4 regions of the Klebsiella sp. HN106 genome follow, and region 3 is predicted to be linked to each of the others. Evidence: riboswitches for the same ligand, from Rfam matches in the RefSeq annotation. Region 3 holds a riboswitch; each other region holds the start of a gene.

Evidence for each region. Region 3 has a riboswitch for thiamine pyrophosphate ahead of thiC (phosphomethylpyrimidine synthase ThiC). Riboswitches for the same ligand answer to the same signal wherever they lie in the genome.
Region 1: it holds a riboswitch for thiamine pyrophosphate, as region 3 does, so the genes downstream of both, thiM (hydroxyethylthiazole kinase) here and thiC (phosphomethylpyrimidine synthase ThiC) in region 3, are expected to answer to the same signal.
Region 2: it holds a riboswitch for thiamine pyrophosphate, as region 3 does, so the genes downstream of both, ACSIPU_RS01430 (TenA family protein) here and thiC (phosphomethylpyrimidine synthase ThiC) in region 3, are expected to answer to the same signal.
Region 4: it holds a riboswitch for thiamine pyrophosphate, as region 3 does, so the genes downstream of both, thiB (thiamine ABC transporter substrate binding subunit) here and thiC (phosphomethylpyrimidine synthase ThiC) in region 3, are expected to answer to the same signal.

What each region holds. Positions count from the first base shown of each region.
Region 1 is NZ_JBLURD010000001.1:1,303,287-1,306,490, forward strand. Features, by position in the region: gene thiD (bifunctional hydroxymethylpyrimidine kinase/phosphomethylpyrimidine kinase) at 1-592, opposite strand, end outside; gene thiM (hydroxyethylthiazole kinase) at 589-1,362, opposite strand; TPP riboswitch at 1,397-1,493, opposite strand; gene ACSIPU_RS06110 (LysR family transcriptional regulator) at 1,852-2,778, opposite strand; gene ACSIPU_RS06115 (adenine deaminase) at 2,899-3,204, shown strand, end outside.
Region 2 is NZ_JBLURD010000001.1:303,809-307,012, forward strand. Features, by position in the region: gene ACSIPU_RS01420 (ABC transporter permease) at 1-255, opposite strand, end outside; gene ACSIPU_RS01425 (ABC transporter ATP-binding protein) at 252-980, opposite strand; gene ACSIPU_RS01430 (TenA family protein) at 977-1,672, opposite strand; TPP riboswitch at 1,742-1,843, opposite strand; gene ACSIPU_RS01435 (Gfo/Idh/MocA family protein) at 2,050-3,204, opposite strand, start outside.
Region 3 is NZ_JBLURD010000026.1:21,189-24,392, reverse strand. Features, by position in the region: gene hemE (uroporphyrinogen decarboxylase) at 1-243, opposite strand, end outside; gene nudC (NAD(+) diphosphatase) at 410-1,183, opposite strand; gene ACSIPU_RS28775 (Rsd/AlgQ family anti-sigma factor) at 1,279-1,776, shown strand; TPP riboswitch at 1,831-1,944, shown strand; gene thiC (phosphomethylpyrimidine synthase ThiC) at 2,030-3,204, shown strand, end outside.
Region 4 is NZ_JBLURD010000010.1:7,864-11,067, reverse strand. Features, by position in the region: gene sgrR (HTH-type transcriptional regulator SgrR) at 1-1,268, shown strand, start outside; TPP riboswitch at 1,306-1,468, shown strand; gene thiB (thiamine ABC transporter substrate binding subunit) at 1,500-2,483, shown strand; gene thiP (thiamine/thiamine pyrophosphate ABC transporter permease ThiP) at 2,459-3,204, shown strand, end outside.

The sequences.
Region 1 (3,204 bases), on a different contig from region 3:
AACGCCGCTCCTCTTCGCGGGTAAACAGCCAGTCCGGGCTTTCCGCATCATCGAGATGGCCGCCTTTCATTAATACCGCTCCACAGCCCATGCCCAGCAGCGCTCTGCCCTGCTCCAGCATCTCCTGTTCCGTTCTGGCATGCGGCGCATCCAGCAGCGCCGCCGCTTCCGGCAGGTTCGGAGTGATCAGCGAGACCTGCGGCAGCAGGCGCTGGCGCAGCGTTTCCACCGCCGACGCCGAGAGCAGCGGATCGCCGCTTTTCGCCAACATGACCGTATCCAGCACCACATTTTTAATCTGATAACGCGCCAGCCGTTCCGCCACCGCTTCAACGATATCAGTTTCCGCCAGCATCCCGATTTTGGTGGTATCGATGCGCACATCGCTGAAGACGGAATCGAGCTGCGCGGCGACAAAATCAGGCTCTATACGATAAACCGACTGGACGCCAAGGGTGTTTTGCGCCACCAGCGCGGTGATGACCGAGCAGCCGTATGCCCCCAGCGCCGAGAAGGTTTTGAGATCCGCCTGGATCCCCGCACCGCCGCTCGGGTCGGTGCCGGCGATGGTTAGCGCATTAATTCGTTTCACAGATCGCCTCCCGCATAGAGCGCATCGAGGAAGGCGGGAGTAAAGCTGCCGGGGCCGCCCTGCTGCGCCGCTTTCCCCCCCGCGAGCTTCATCAGCCCGCAGGCCGCGGCCACGTTCTCCAGCCGATCGCCGGGCATCGCCGCAGCGGCGGCAACCACCGCCGACAGCGCGCAGCCGGTGCCGACCACCCGGGTCATCAGCGGATCGCCGCCGGTGACCATGCGAATGCGCTGGCCGTCGGTGACGTAATCAACCTCCCCGGTCACCGCGACCACGGTATTCAGCTGGCGGGCTAACGCCTGGGCTGCGGGCAGCGCTGCGGCGGCGGTATCGGTCGTATCGACGCCGCGCCCGCCGCCGCTCATTCCGGCCAGCGCCATGATTTCCGACGCATTACCGCGAACGGCGGCAGGCTGCAGCGCTAGCAGCTCCAGACAAAATTCTGTCCGTAAGGTCAGCGCGCCGACCGCTACCGGGTCCAGCGTCCAGGGTTTGCCCGCCTGCGTTGCGCTACGCGCCGCCGCGCGCATCGCCTCCGCACGCTCAACGGTCAGCGTGCCGACATTAATCAGCAGCGCATCGGCAATGGCGGCAAACTGGCTGGCTTCGTCCGGATCGATAACCATCGCCGGCGATGCGCCAATCGCTAACAGGACGTTGGCGGTAAAGGTCTGCACCACGTCGTTGGTCATGCAGTGAACAAGGGGAGAATGGCGGTGAAAAAGGTGCCGCAGATGGGCAATATGCGCGGGGTTCAGCAGGTCAGACATCGTTTGCTCCCGCCAGGCGATGAAGAAGCGACGACCCTGCGGTCTCTGACTTCCCTACGCTGGCATTATCCAGATCAGGTGGTACGGGTTTTTCTCAGCCTTCACAAGGAAGGGCACCCCGAGTCATTGAGAGATAAAAACGTTCTCAGCGGGCAGGTTACGGTAAGTCGCCGGACAACGCAAGCTGGCCCGGCTCGGCAAGATTTGTTCCAACATGCATGGGGAAGGACTATCCCCGCTCGCGCGGGGAACTCTCTGTCTGAGATTTTCCAGGGCCTGGCGCGCCCGGTTTATCCCCGCTCGCGCGGGGAACTCTCTAAATGTATCCTATTGTTTTATATCAACTTTATTCGCACGGAATAATCTACTGACATTTCTGCAACAAATTAATTTTTTAAAGAGGCATAACCCTTTGATTTTAAAGGGTACAAAAACTATTTCGTTACCTCTCTCGCATTTCACCACAAGCCGTAGAGAGAGCAACGCCCGCTATAGATTCACTTCCCGCAGCGAACTCAGTAATAGTGCAAAACATTCCTCGATCAGCGGCGGCAGAGGCTGCGGTCCGCGCATCAGTGCCACGGTTCGCGTCAGCGCGGGCTGCTGAAGCTGCGCCACCTTTAACACCGGATCCTGAAGGTGGGTAGTATAAAGCTCAGGCAGAATCGCCACCGCCAGCCGCGAGCGCACCAGGCCGTAAAGCGTCTCGATATAGTCAACCTGATAACGCGTATTCAGCGTGAGGCGATGGCTCTCGGCCAGCGCGCCGACCAGACGCTGAATATTGCCCTTTGAAAACACCGCGATATCGCGCCCCGCGAGCAGCTTCCACGGCAGATGCGGCTGCCCGGCCAGCGGATCGTCGCCGTGCAGCACCGCCACAAACGGATCTTCGCGCAGAGGATAAACCTGCAGCTCAGGCGGTAACGAACTGTCTATTGCGCCAACGGCAAAATCTATCTTTCCCGACTGCAGCTCGCAGAACAGGGCGTCGTTGGTCTGATCGTGAAACTCCACCCTCAGGCGCGGAAACGCCTGGGCCAGCGTTTGCGGCAGCAGCGGAAACAGCAGCGAACTCACCGAAGGCACTAAGCCAATACGCACCGTTCCGTCGCCGCCGGCTTCGACTATCTGCTGCATATCCTGAAAAGCCAGCTGCGCCACGCTCAACACTCGCCGGGCGTGGGGCAAAATCGCCGCCCCCAGCTCGGTTAAGGTCACCGCCGAAGCGGTACGGTTGACCAGCTTGCCGCCGAGCACCGTCTCGATTTGCCGCAGCGCGCTGCTTAGCGCCGGCTGGCTGATAGCCAGCCGGTTAGCGGTGTCGGTGAAGTGACGCAGCTGGGCCAGGGTCACAAAGTACTGAATCTGCTTGAGAGAGAGCGCGGGCAGCCGCTGCCAGGGTTCGGTCATCATGTTTTCGTCAACGGTGAGCATGCAGAATAACCCGAAGTTATCGGGCGATAAATTTATTCATCTGGGCAAACGTTTGCTCTGCCCCTAGAGTATCCCCATTATCCTTGTGCCGGAGTTGTTATGTCCAGCAGTGCTGAAACCCGCCGCCGCGCCGTCCAGGCCGCGCGCGGAGAATCCCCGTTCGATTTATTATTAACCGACGCGCAGATTGTCGACATGGCCACCGGAGAAATCCGCGAGGCCGACGTCGGGATCGTCGGTGAAACGATCGCCAGCGTGCATCCGCGCGGCAGCCGCTCCGATGCCCTCGAACGCCGCTCGCTGGCGGGATGTTTCCTGTCGCCGGGGCTGATGGATACGCACGTTCACCTTGAAAGCTCTCACCTGCCGCCTGAACGCTATGCCGAAATCGTGCTGGCTCAGGGC
Region 2 (3,204 bases), on a different contig from region 3:
CTGAAGGCGCGGCGAAACAATCATGCACAGCGCCAGTATCACGCCGAGCAGAACGCCGAGCGCGAGACCGCTGAGGATCTCGCTTAATGTGATCAGCGTGTGCCCACCGAGGTAGGCGCGGTTAACCCACAGGGCGCTTGCCACCGCCGAAGGCGAAGGCAGCAGAAAGGCGGGAATGCCGCTGCGGGTCACCAGCCACCAAATCAGGAGCAGGCCGCAGAACACCACGGCGGCGCGAAACAGTTTTGCGCTCATTCGTTAGCCCTTATCAGCTGTTGCAGCAACTCCGCCTGACCGGCTAATAGCGCCGGATCGTCCGGCGCGCGCGGCGGTATGCCGGACAAGCGATGCGTGTCGTCAATCCCGCCGGGGGCCGGGGAAAGGACGAGCAGACGGTGGCTCAGACGGCAGGCTTCCATCGGATCGTGGGTGATCAGTACAACGGTCCGGTTCACCAACAGCCGGGCGGCCAGGGACTGAATACGCGTGCGGGTAATCGTGTCGAGCGCGGAAAAGGGCTCGTCCATCAGCACGATGGGCCGGTCTTCGTAGAGCGTACGCGCCAGCGCCGCACGCTGACGCATGCCGCCGGAGAGAGCGGCCGGGCGGTCATCGGCGCAGTGTTCAAGCCCAACCTGCTGTAGCAGCGTGGTGACGCGCAGGTGATCGATGCGCTCCCCGCGCAGGCGCGCCCCCAGCGAGACGTTGTCGCGCACGCTTAGCCACGGGTAAAGCAGATCTTTTTGCCCCATCCACGCCAGGCGTCCGGCAATCGGCAGGCCATCGCTGGCGCGAACTTCGCCCCCAGAGGCTTTCGCCAGCCCGGAGATGATGCGCAGGAGGCTGGTTTTACCGGCGCCGCTGGCCCCCAGCAGCGAGCTCCACTGGCCGCCGGGAATAGAAAACGTCAAATTGTCGAAGATCGGTCGCAAACCAAAGCGCAGGCTCAGTCCGCGTACTTCGATGCCGGGAGCCATCACGCCTGGCGCTCCGCGAGGACGTTAAGGCCCATTTGCCAGAAGTTAGCCTCCAGGCGCGTAGCGGTCGTGAAAATGGCGCTGAGTTCGGCAAAACGCGCTTCGCCGCCGCGCTGCTGCCAGAGGGTTTCCAGCAGGTTTAAGGCTGCATTGACGCCGTTAAGGTAGCCCTCATCACCGTAGTTGCGGATCCACGAGGCATACGGGTTGGCAGTCAGCCGGGTCGCCGGGTCGTGCAGCAGACCGAGGCCGATTTCCGCATAGCCGGCCACGCAGGGCATCAGCGCCGCCAGTAGATCCAGCGCATCGCCGGCGTGGCCAATGTCCAGTACGTAGCGGGTATAATTTACCGTTTCAGCGGCTTCCTCTTCAGCCGCCATCGTCGCTTCATCCAGCCCCCATCCCGTACAGTAGCCGACGTGCAGCGGCAGTTCGTCGAGAATGGCGTTCATGGACGCGGCGGCAACGCGCATTTCCGCGAGGGTACGCAGCTTGCTCACCAGCAGCGCGTAGCTGCGGGCAAAGTGGATCAGGAACAGGTAGTCCTGCGTCAGATAGCGACGAAAAGCGGGTTCGGGAAGGGTGCCATCGGCAAGCTGGCGCAGGAAGGGATGGGCGACGTAGCGCTGCCAGTCAGCACCGGCCTGCAGGCGCAGACGACCATAAATACCCTGAGTAAATGCGGGAAGAATCACAGGACCTCCTGATAATAGGGAGATCCGGGCGTGCTGAATGAAGTGTGAACAGGCAATGGCGCAAAACTGGCGGAAATGCCGACCCGTCCCTTCGCTGGCATGACCCAGATCAGGTTCAAAGGGTTCGGCTTACGCCATCTCAGCCCTCACGGGACACCCCTCGGTTTGGCACCTGTTATACGACATTCGCTTTTTGATTACAATGCTGTGAACTTGCCGAAAATTGGTGACACTGTCACGTTAAGACACTGCGATAAATGGCCGTTGTGCGTCATTTTGGCCCGGTGGCGGCTGGCGTCTTGCCGGGCGCAGAACGGCCCGATTCTCTTTGGCCGGGCAAGGCGTCAGCCGCCCCCCCGGCAAATATTATTTATGGATTAATGGAAATCGACCCAGCGGGCGCCACTGTCTGCTGAACGTACGCAGTTCTCAACCCAATGCACGCCGAGCGCACCGGCTTTGGCATCCGGGTACCAGAAGTTTTCCAGCAAAGCAGTGTCGCAACGATCGGTAGCATCCATGGCGATGGCGAAGCGGCGGTACAAATTCGACCAGGCCTCAAACAGCCCTTCGGGATGGCCACCGCCGATCCGGTCATCGTGCAGAGCCAGCGGGTCCAGATAGGGCATACCGCGTTCGAGAATGCGCACCGGCTCGCCCTGAATCTCATAGCGCAGCTGATTCGGCTGTTCATCCCACCACTCAAGGCTGGCTTTTTCTCCGACGATACGGACTTTCTGCCCGTGCATTGAGCCGCTGTTGACCGCCGAGCACCACATCGAACCCACGGCGCCGTTGTCGTACTCCATCAGCACATGCGCGTTATCCTCCAGCGGCGCGCGGCTTTTGACAAAGCTCTGGCGGGAGCACATCAGGCGAGTGATATTGAGCTTCGGCGCCATGGTCTCCGCCAGAAACAGCGGGTGAGTGGCGAGATCGCCCAGAACGTAGCTGGGGCCAACAAACTTCGGGTCCACTCGCCAGCGGGTACTGGGGTTTTCCTGCTCCACAGGCTGGTTATGAAAACCGTGGGCGAACTGCATATTGATAATGCGGATCTCGCCCAGCAGCCCCTGCTCAATCATCTGCCGCGCCTGCAGAATCAGCTGATGACCGGCGTAGCCGTAAGTCACGCCGACGATTTTGCGCTGTTTTTCGCTCAGGGCCACCAGCGCATCGGCCTCTTCGCCGGTAAAACAGAGCGGTTTTTCGCAGACCACATGCAATCCGGCCTCCAGCGCTGCGCGGCAAATGGCGTAGTGGGTATTGTTCGGCGTAGCGATGGAAACGGCTTCAATACCGTCCTCCCGCGCGGCCTCTTCGCGAAACAGCGTTTCGTAGTCGGGGTAACAGCGCCCGGCCTCCACGCCCAGCTGCTGGCCAAACTCACGCCCGCGCTGAGCGTCAATATCGAAGGCCCCTGCCAGCAGGGTAAACGTGCCGTCGCGCAGCGCCGCGGAGCGGTGAATATAACCAATCTGGCTGCTTCCGCCGCCGCCCACCATACCCCAGCGTAACGACCGGCCAACAGG
Region 3 (3,204 bases):
GATGGTGAGAATGTCCGAGAAGAGGATAGCCGCATCCAGCTTATAGCGGCGCAGCGGCTGCAGCGTCACTTCACAGGCCAGCTCTGCGTTTTTACACAGCGACATAAAATCGCCCGCTTCGGCGCGGGTGGCCTTATATTCCGGTAAATAGCGGCCCGCCTGACGCATCATCCACACCGGGGTGACATCAACCGGCTGGCGTAGCAGCGCGCGCAGGTAACGATCGTTCTTCAGTTCGGTCATTTTTACATTCCTTTAGCGTTGATGCGCCAAGTTTATACACAAAATCATTCAAAGTGGACCAAGGCGGCAATTGAATGAACCCCAGGAGCTTACTCAAGTAAGTGACTGGGGCAAGTGAAAGCAGCCAACAAAGAGGCAGTTTGAAGGATAAAGTGTATGTAACATGTCACTCATACTCTGCCCGACACATCGCCACGGTATCTTCAATCAGACGGCGCGCCACGGTGCCCGGCGGCGGCAAAAGCGGCAGATTGTCATAGCGATACCATCCCGCCTCCAGCAGCTCTTTCTTGTCGATGACAATCTCGCCGCTATCGTACTCGGCCATAAACGCGGTCATCAGCGATTGCGGGAACGGCCAGGGCTGGGAGGTTACATAGCGCAGGTTTTTCACCTTGATGCCGCTCTCCTCCATCACTTCGCGGGCAACGGTCTGCTCCAGGGTTTCGCCAACTTCGACAAATCCGGCCAGCACCGTATGCACGCCGTTGCGATGGCGAGTATGCTGCGCCAGCAGGATAGAATCATCCCGACGGATGGCGACGATAATGCACGGGGCGATTTGCGGGTAGTAGCGTTCGCGGCAGTGGCTGCATAGCATTGCCCACTCGGTTTTGCTGGGGTGCATGGGATGGCCGCAGTAGCCGCAGAATTTATGCGAGCGGTAGAACTCCGCCAGCTGGATCCCGCGTCCCGCCAGTTGAAAAAGGCCAGCATCCTGATCGAGCACCTGACGCAGCGATCCCATCTCATGGCGACGATCCTGGCGCACCAGCCACACCGGTTCGCCCTGCCATTCGCCTATTCGCAGCGCGGTTTGCCCGGCAAGATTAAAATTTACCGCTTCGCCATATGGTAATTCCCCATCGGGTAACCATAATTTCTGTTCGTGGCTGACAATCCACCAGCCGCGATCTAATTTTTCAATAATACGATCCATATCTATTGCACTACCTTCATTTTACTGGCACTTTTAACATTAAATTTACATTTTGGTGAGCAACGTATTTCTCTTAAAACCTTGCGGAGTCAACCATGTTAAACCAGCTGGAAAACCTGACGGAACGTGTTGGAGGCAGCAATAAACTGGTCGATCGCTGGCTACAAGTACGTAAGCATTTGCTTGTGGCTTACTACAACCTGGTTGGCCTGAAGCCTGGCAAAGAATCATTTATGCGGCTTAATGAGAAAGCGCTGGATGATTTTTGCCAAAGCCTGGTGGACTACCTCTCCTCCGGCCATTTTAATATTTATGAACGCTTTATCGGCGAATTGGAAGGCGATACGCCACTTTTAGCCGCCACTAAGATTTATCCACAGCTGCAGGCTAATACCCAGCAGATCATGGATTATTACGATTCCTGCCTCGAAAACGCTATCGATCACGATAACTATCTTGAGTTCCAGCAGGCGCTATCGGACATCGGTGAAGCGCTGGAAGCCCGTTTTGCGCTGGAAGATTCGCTGATTGCCCTCGCCGTAGCCCACAGTCGAAAAGACAACGTTAGCGACAATATCGCGCCGACCGCTTGAGTTGTGAGCCATTAACGCGTAGTTTACATACATTCCCCCTCGCTGAGAGGGGATGTCATCTTGTCGGAGTGCCCATTTTCCCCACTGGAAAAGGCTGAGACCGTTAATTCGGGATCCGCGGAACCTGATCAGGCTAATACCTGCGAAGGGAACAAGAGTAAACTGCGTTTAGCATCTGCCTCTTCATGGCCGATCGCATCTGTTACTCCATCCGTCGTCTGGCAAGCCATATCCTGTTTAACTGGAATGAGCTATGTCTACAACATCACTTACGCGTCGAGAGCAACGCGAACACGCCCAGCGCTTTATCGACACCCTGGAAGGCACCGCATTTCCCAATTCGCAGCGCATCTATATCCGCGGTTCGCAGGAAGATATTCGCGTGCCGATGCGCGAAATTCAGCTGAGCCCGACGCTTATCGGCGGCAGCAAAGACCATCCTCAGTATGAAGCAAACGAAGCCATCCCGGTCTACGATACGTCCGGCGCCTATGGCGATCCGCACATCGCGATAAACGTTCAGCAGGGTCTGGCGAAACTGCGTCAGCCGTGGATTGATGCGCGTCGCGACTGCGAAACGCTTAGCGATCGCAGTTCAGCCTATACCAGAGAACGGCTGGCGGATGATGGTCTTAACGCGCTGCGCTTTTCCGGTCTGCTTACGCCCAGGCGCGCCATCGTCGGGAAATGCGTGACGCAGCTGCACTATGCCCGTCAGGGGATTGTCACTCCTGAGATGGAATTCATCGCCATTCGCGAAAATATGGGTCGCGAACGCATTCGTGGCGAAGTGCTGCGCCAGCAGCATCCGGGCGTCGGGTTTGGCGCGCGGCTGCCGGAGAATATCACCCCGGAATTTGTGCGCGCTGAAGTTGCCGCCGGGCGCGCGATTATCCCGGCCAATATAAATCATCCGGAATCCGAGCCGATGATCATCGGCCGCAACTTCCTCGTGAAGGTTAACGCCAATATTGGTAACTCCGCGGTCACCTCGTCGATAGAAGAAGAGGTCGAGAAGCTGGTGTGGGCGACGCGCTGGGGAGCGGATACGGTTATGGACCTTTCCACCGGCCGCTATATTCATGAGACCCGCGAGTGGATCCTGCGCAATAGTCCGGTACCGATCGGTACCGTGCCGATCTACCAGGCGTTAGAGAAGGTAAACGGGATCGCCGAAGATCTTACCTGGGAAGCCTTCCGCGACACGCTGCTCGAACAGGCGGAACAAGGGGTGGACTACTTCACTATCCATGCGGGCGTGCTGCTGCGCTACGTGCCGATGACCGCCAGGCGCCTGACCGGCATCGTCTCCCGCGGCGGCTCAATCATGGCGAAATGGTGCTTATCCCATCACCAGGAGAACTTCCTCTACCAACATTTCCGTGAAATCTGCGAAATCTGCGCCGCCTATGACGTCTCGCTGTCATT
Region 4 (3,204 bases), on a different contig from region 3:
TGAAAAATCTGCTGCCCGGCAGCGCGCTGCGCCGCTCGGAAACCCATATTGCCCGGCAGATTTTTAGCGCCCTGACGCGAGTAAATGAGGAAAATGGGGAACTGGAAGCCGATATTGCTCACCATTGGCAGCAGATCGCGCCGACCCACTGGCGTTTTTTTCTGCGTCCAGGCATTCATTTTCACCATGGGCGTGAGCTGGAGATGGAGGATGTCATCACCTCCCTGCAGCGCAGTAACACGCTGCCGCTCTTCTCTCACATCGAGCGTATCGACTCCCCCACCGCCTGGACTCTCGACATTCATCTCAGCCAACCCGACCGCTGGCTACCGTGGTTGTTAAGCCAGGTACCGGCCATGATCCTTCCGCATGAGTGGCGTACGATGGAGAATTTCTCCAGCATCCCCGTGGGGACAGGGCCTTACTCGGTTGTGCGTAATAATCAGAACCAGCTCAAAATTCACGCCTTCGATGACTATTTCGGCTACCGGGCACTGATCGATGAAGTGAACGTCTGGGTTCTGCCGGAAATCAGCGAAGAGCCCAACGGTGGGTTAACGTTACAGGGCACCACGCAAAGCGAAAAGGCGGTGGAAAGCCGTCTGGAAGAGGGGTGTTATTACCTGCTGTTCGATGCCCGTAGCCCGCTCGGCGCGAACAGCGCGGTACGCCAGTGGCTAAGCTATGTATTCCAGCCCGCTAATCTGCTCTATCACGCGGGCGAGCACTATCAGGGCAACTGGTTCCCGGCGTATGGCCTGCTGCCCCGCTGGCATCATGCGCGCAGCCACGCCTGTGAAAAACCGCCCGGTCTTGAAACGGTCAGGCTGACCTACTACCAGGACCACGTCGAGCATCGCGTGATGGGCGGGATCATGGCGACGCTGCTGGCCGAGCATCAGGTTAAGCTGGAGATCCAGGAGCTGGAGTATCAGGAGTGGCACCGCGGTGAGGTGGTCAGCGACGTATGGCTCAACAGCGCCAACTTTACGCTGCCGATCGATTTCTCCCTGTTTGCCTGGCTGTATGAAGTTCCCCTGATTCGCAATTGTATCCCCATCGACTGGGAGCAGGACGCCGCTCGCTGGCGCGCGGGTGAGCTGAATCCGGCGACCTGGAGCCAGCAGCTGTTGGCCAATCAAACCGTGGTGCCGCTCATTCACCACTGGCTGATGATCCAGGGGCAGCGCAGTATGCGCGGCGTACGTATGAACACGCTCGGCTGGTTTGACTTTAAATCCGCGTGGTTCGCGCCGCCGGAGCCGTAATGCTTTCAGTCCGCTGACAAAATCATTACACTAACTGCCGTTCTCAACGGGGTGCTAATAAACATACGCAATCTCATTCAAGTTGCTTCAACGCGCGGTTAGCGCGGAAACAACCCGAAGATAAAGCGTATGGGCTGAGAAAATACCCGTCGAACCTGATCCGGATAACGCCGGCGAAGGGATTTGAGGCCCTCTCAAAATCCTTTGCCACCCCTTTTTCTGAGGTGCAAAGTGTTGAAAAAATTACTCCCCCTGCTGGCGCTGGCCGCCGCGCCCGTTTTTGCCAAACCGCTGCTCACCGTTTATACCTACGACTCATTCTCCGCCGACTGGGGCCCTGGCCCGGCGGTTAAAAAAGCCTTTGAAGCCGACTGCGGCTGCGAGCTGAAGTTCGTGGCGCTGGAAGATGGCGTCTCGCTGCTCAATCGTCTGCGGATGGAAGGCAAAAACAGCAAAGCCGACGTAGTGCTGGGGCTGGATAACAACCTGCTGGAAGCGGCTTCGCAAAGTAAGCTGTTCGCCAAAAGCGGCGTCCCTGCCAGCGCGGTGAACGTACCCGGCGGCTGGAACAACGACACCTTCGTCCCGTTCGATTACGGCTATTTCGCCTTTGTTTACGATAAAAACAAGCTGAAAAATCCGCCCAGGAGCCTGAAAGAGCTGGTTGAGGGCGAGCAAAAATGGCGGGTGATTTATGAAGATCCGCGTACCAGCACGCCGGGTCTGGGCCTGCTGCTGTGGATGCAAAAAGTCTACGGCGATAAAGCGCCGGAAGCCTGGCAGAAGCTGGCGGCGAAAACCGTCACCGTCACCAAAGGCTGGAGCGAAGCCTACGGCCTGTTCCTGAAAGGCGAAAGCGATCTGGTGCTGAGCTACACCACCTCCCCGGCTTACCACATTATCGAAGAGAAGAAGGATAACTACGCCGCGGCAAACTTCGCTGAAGGACACTATTTGCAGGTCGAAGTCGCCGCCCGCACCGCGGCCAGCAAGCAGCCGGAACTGGCGGAAAAATTCCTCAAATTTATGGTATCGCCGGGCTTCCAGAATGCGATCCCCACCGGCAACTGGATGTATCCGGTCACTCAGGTTGCGCTTCCGCCAGGCTTTGACGCGCTGATGAAACCGCAGACGACCCTCGAATTTACACCGCAACAGGTGGCCGCCGAACGTCAGAACTGGATTAGCGCATGGCAACGCGCCGTCAGCCGCTAGCTTTCGGCTGGCTCCTGCCGGGACTCACGGCGGCCATCGTTCTGGTCGTCGTGGCGCTGGCCGCCTTTCTGGCGCTATGGTTCAGCGCCCCGGAGACCACCTGGAAAGCGCTTATCAGCGACGGCTATCTCTGGCACGTGGTGCGTTTCTCCTTCTGGCAGGCCTTCCTTTCCGCGCTTTTTTCGGTGCTACCGGCAATCTTCCTCGCCCGCGCTCTGTACCGGCGACGTTTCCCCGGGCGCACGCTGCTGCTGCGCCTTTGCGCGATGACCTTAATCCTGCCGGTACTGGTGGCGGTCTTCGGTATTCTGAGCGTCTACGGTCGTCAGGGATGGCTGGCTGAATTATGCAACGCGTTCGGCTGGCAGTGGGAATTCTCGCCCTACGGGCTACAGGGGATCCTGCTGGCGCACGTGTTCTTTAATATGCCGATGGCTACGCGCCTGCTGCTGCAGACGCTGGAAAATATCCCCGGCGAGCAGCGGCAAATCGCCGCCCAGCTCGGCATGCGCGGCTACGTCTTTTTCCGGCTGGTTGAATGGCCGTGGCTGCGGCGGCAAATCCCGCCCGTTGCGGCGCTGATCTTTATGCTCTGTTTCGCCAGCTTTGCAACCGTGCTGTCGCTGGGCGGAGGACCGCGGGCCACGACGATCGAGCTGGCGATTTACCAGGCTCTCAATTTCGACTACGACCCGGCGCGCGCGGCGATGCTGGCGCTTAT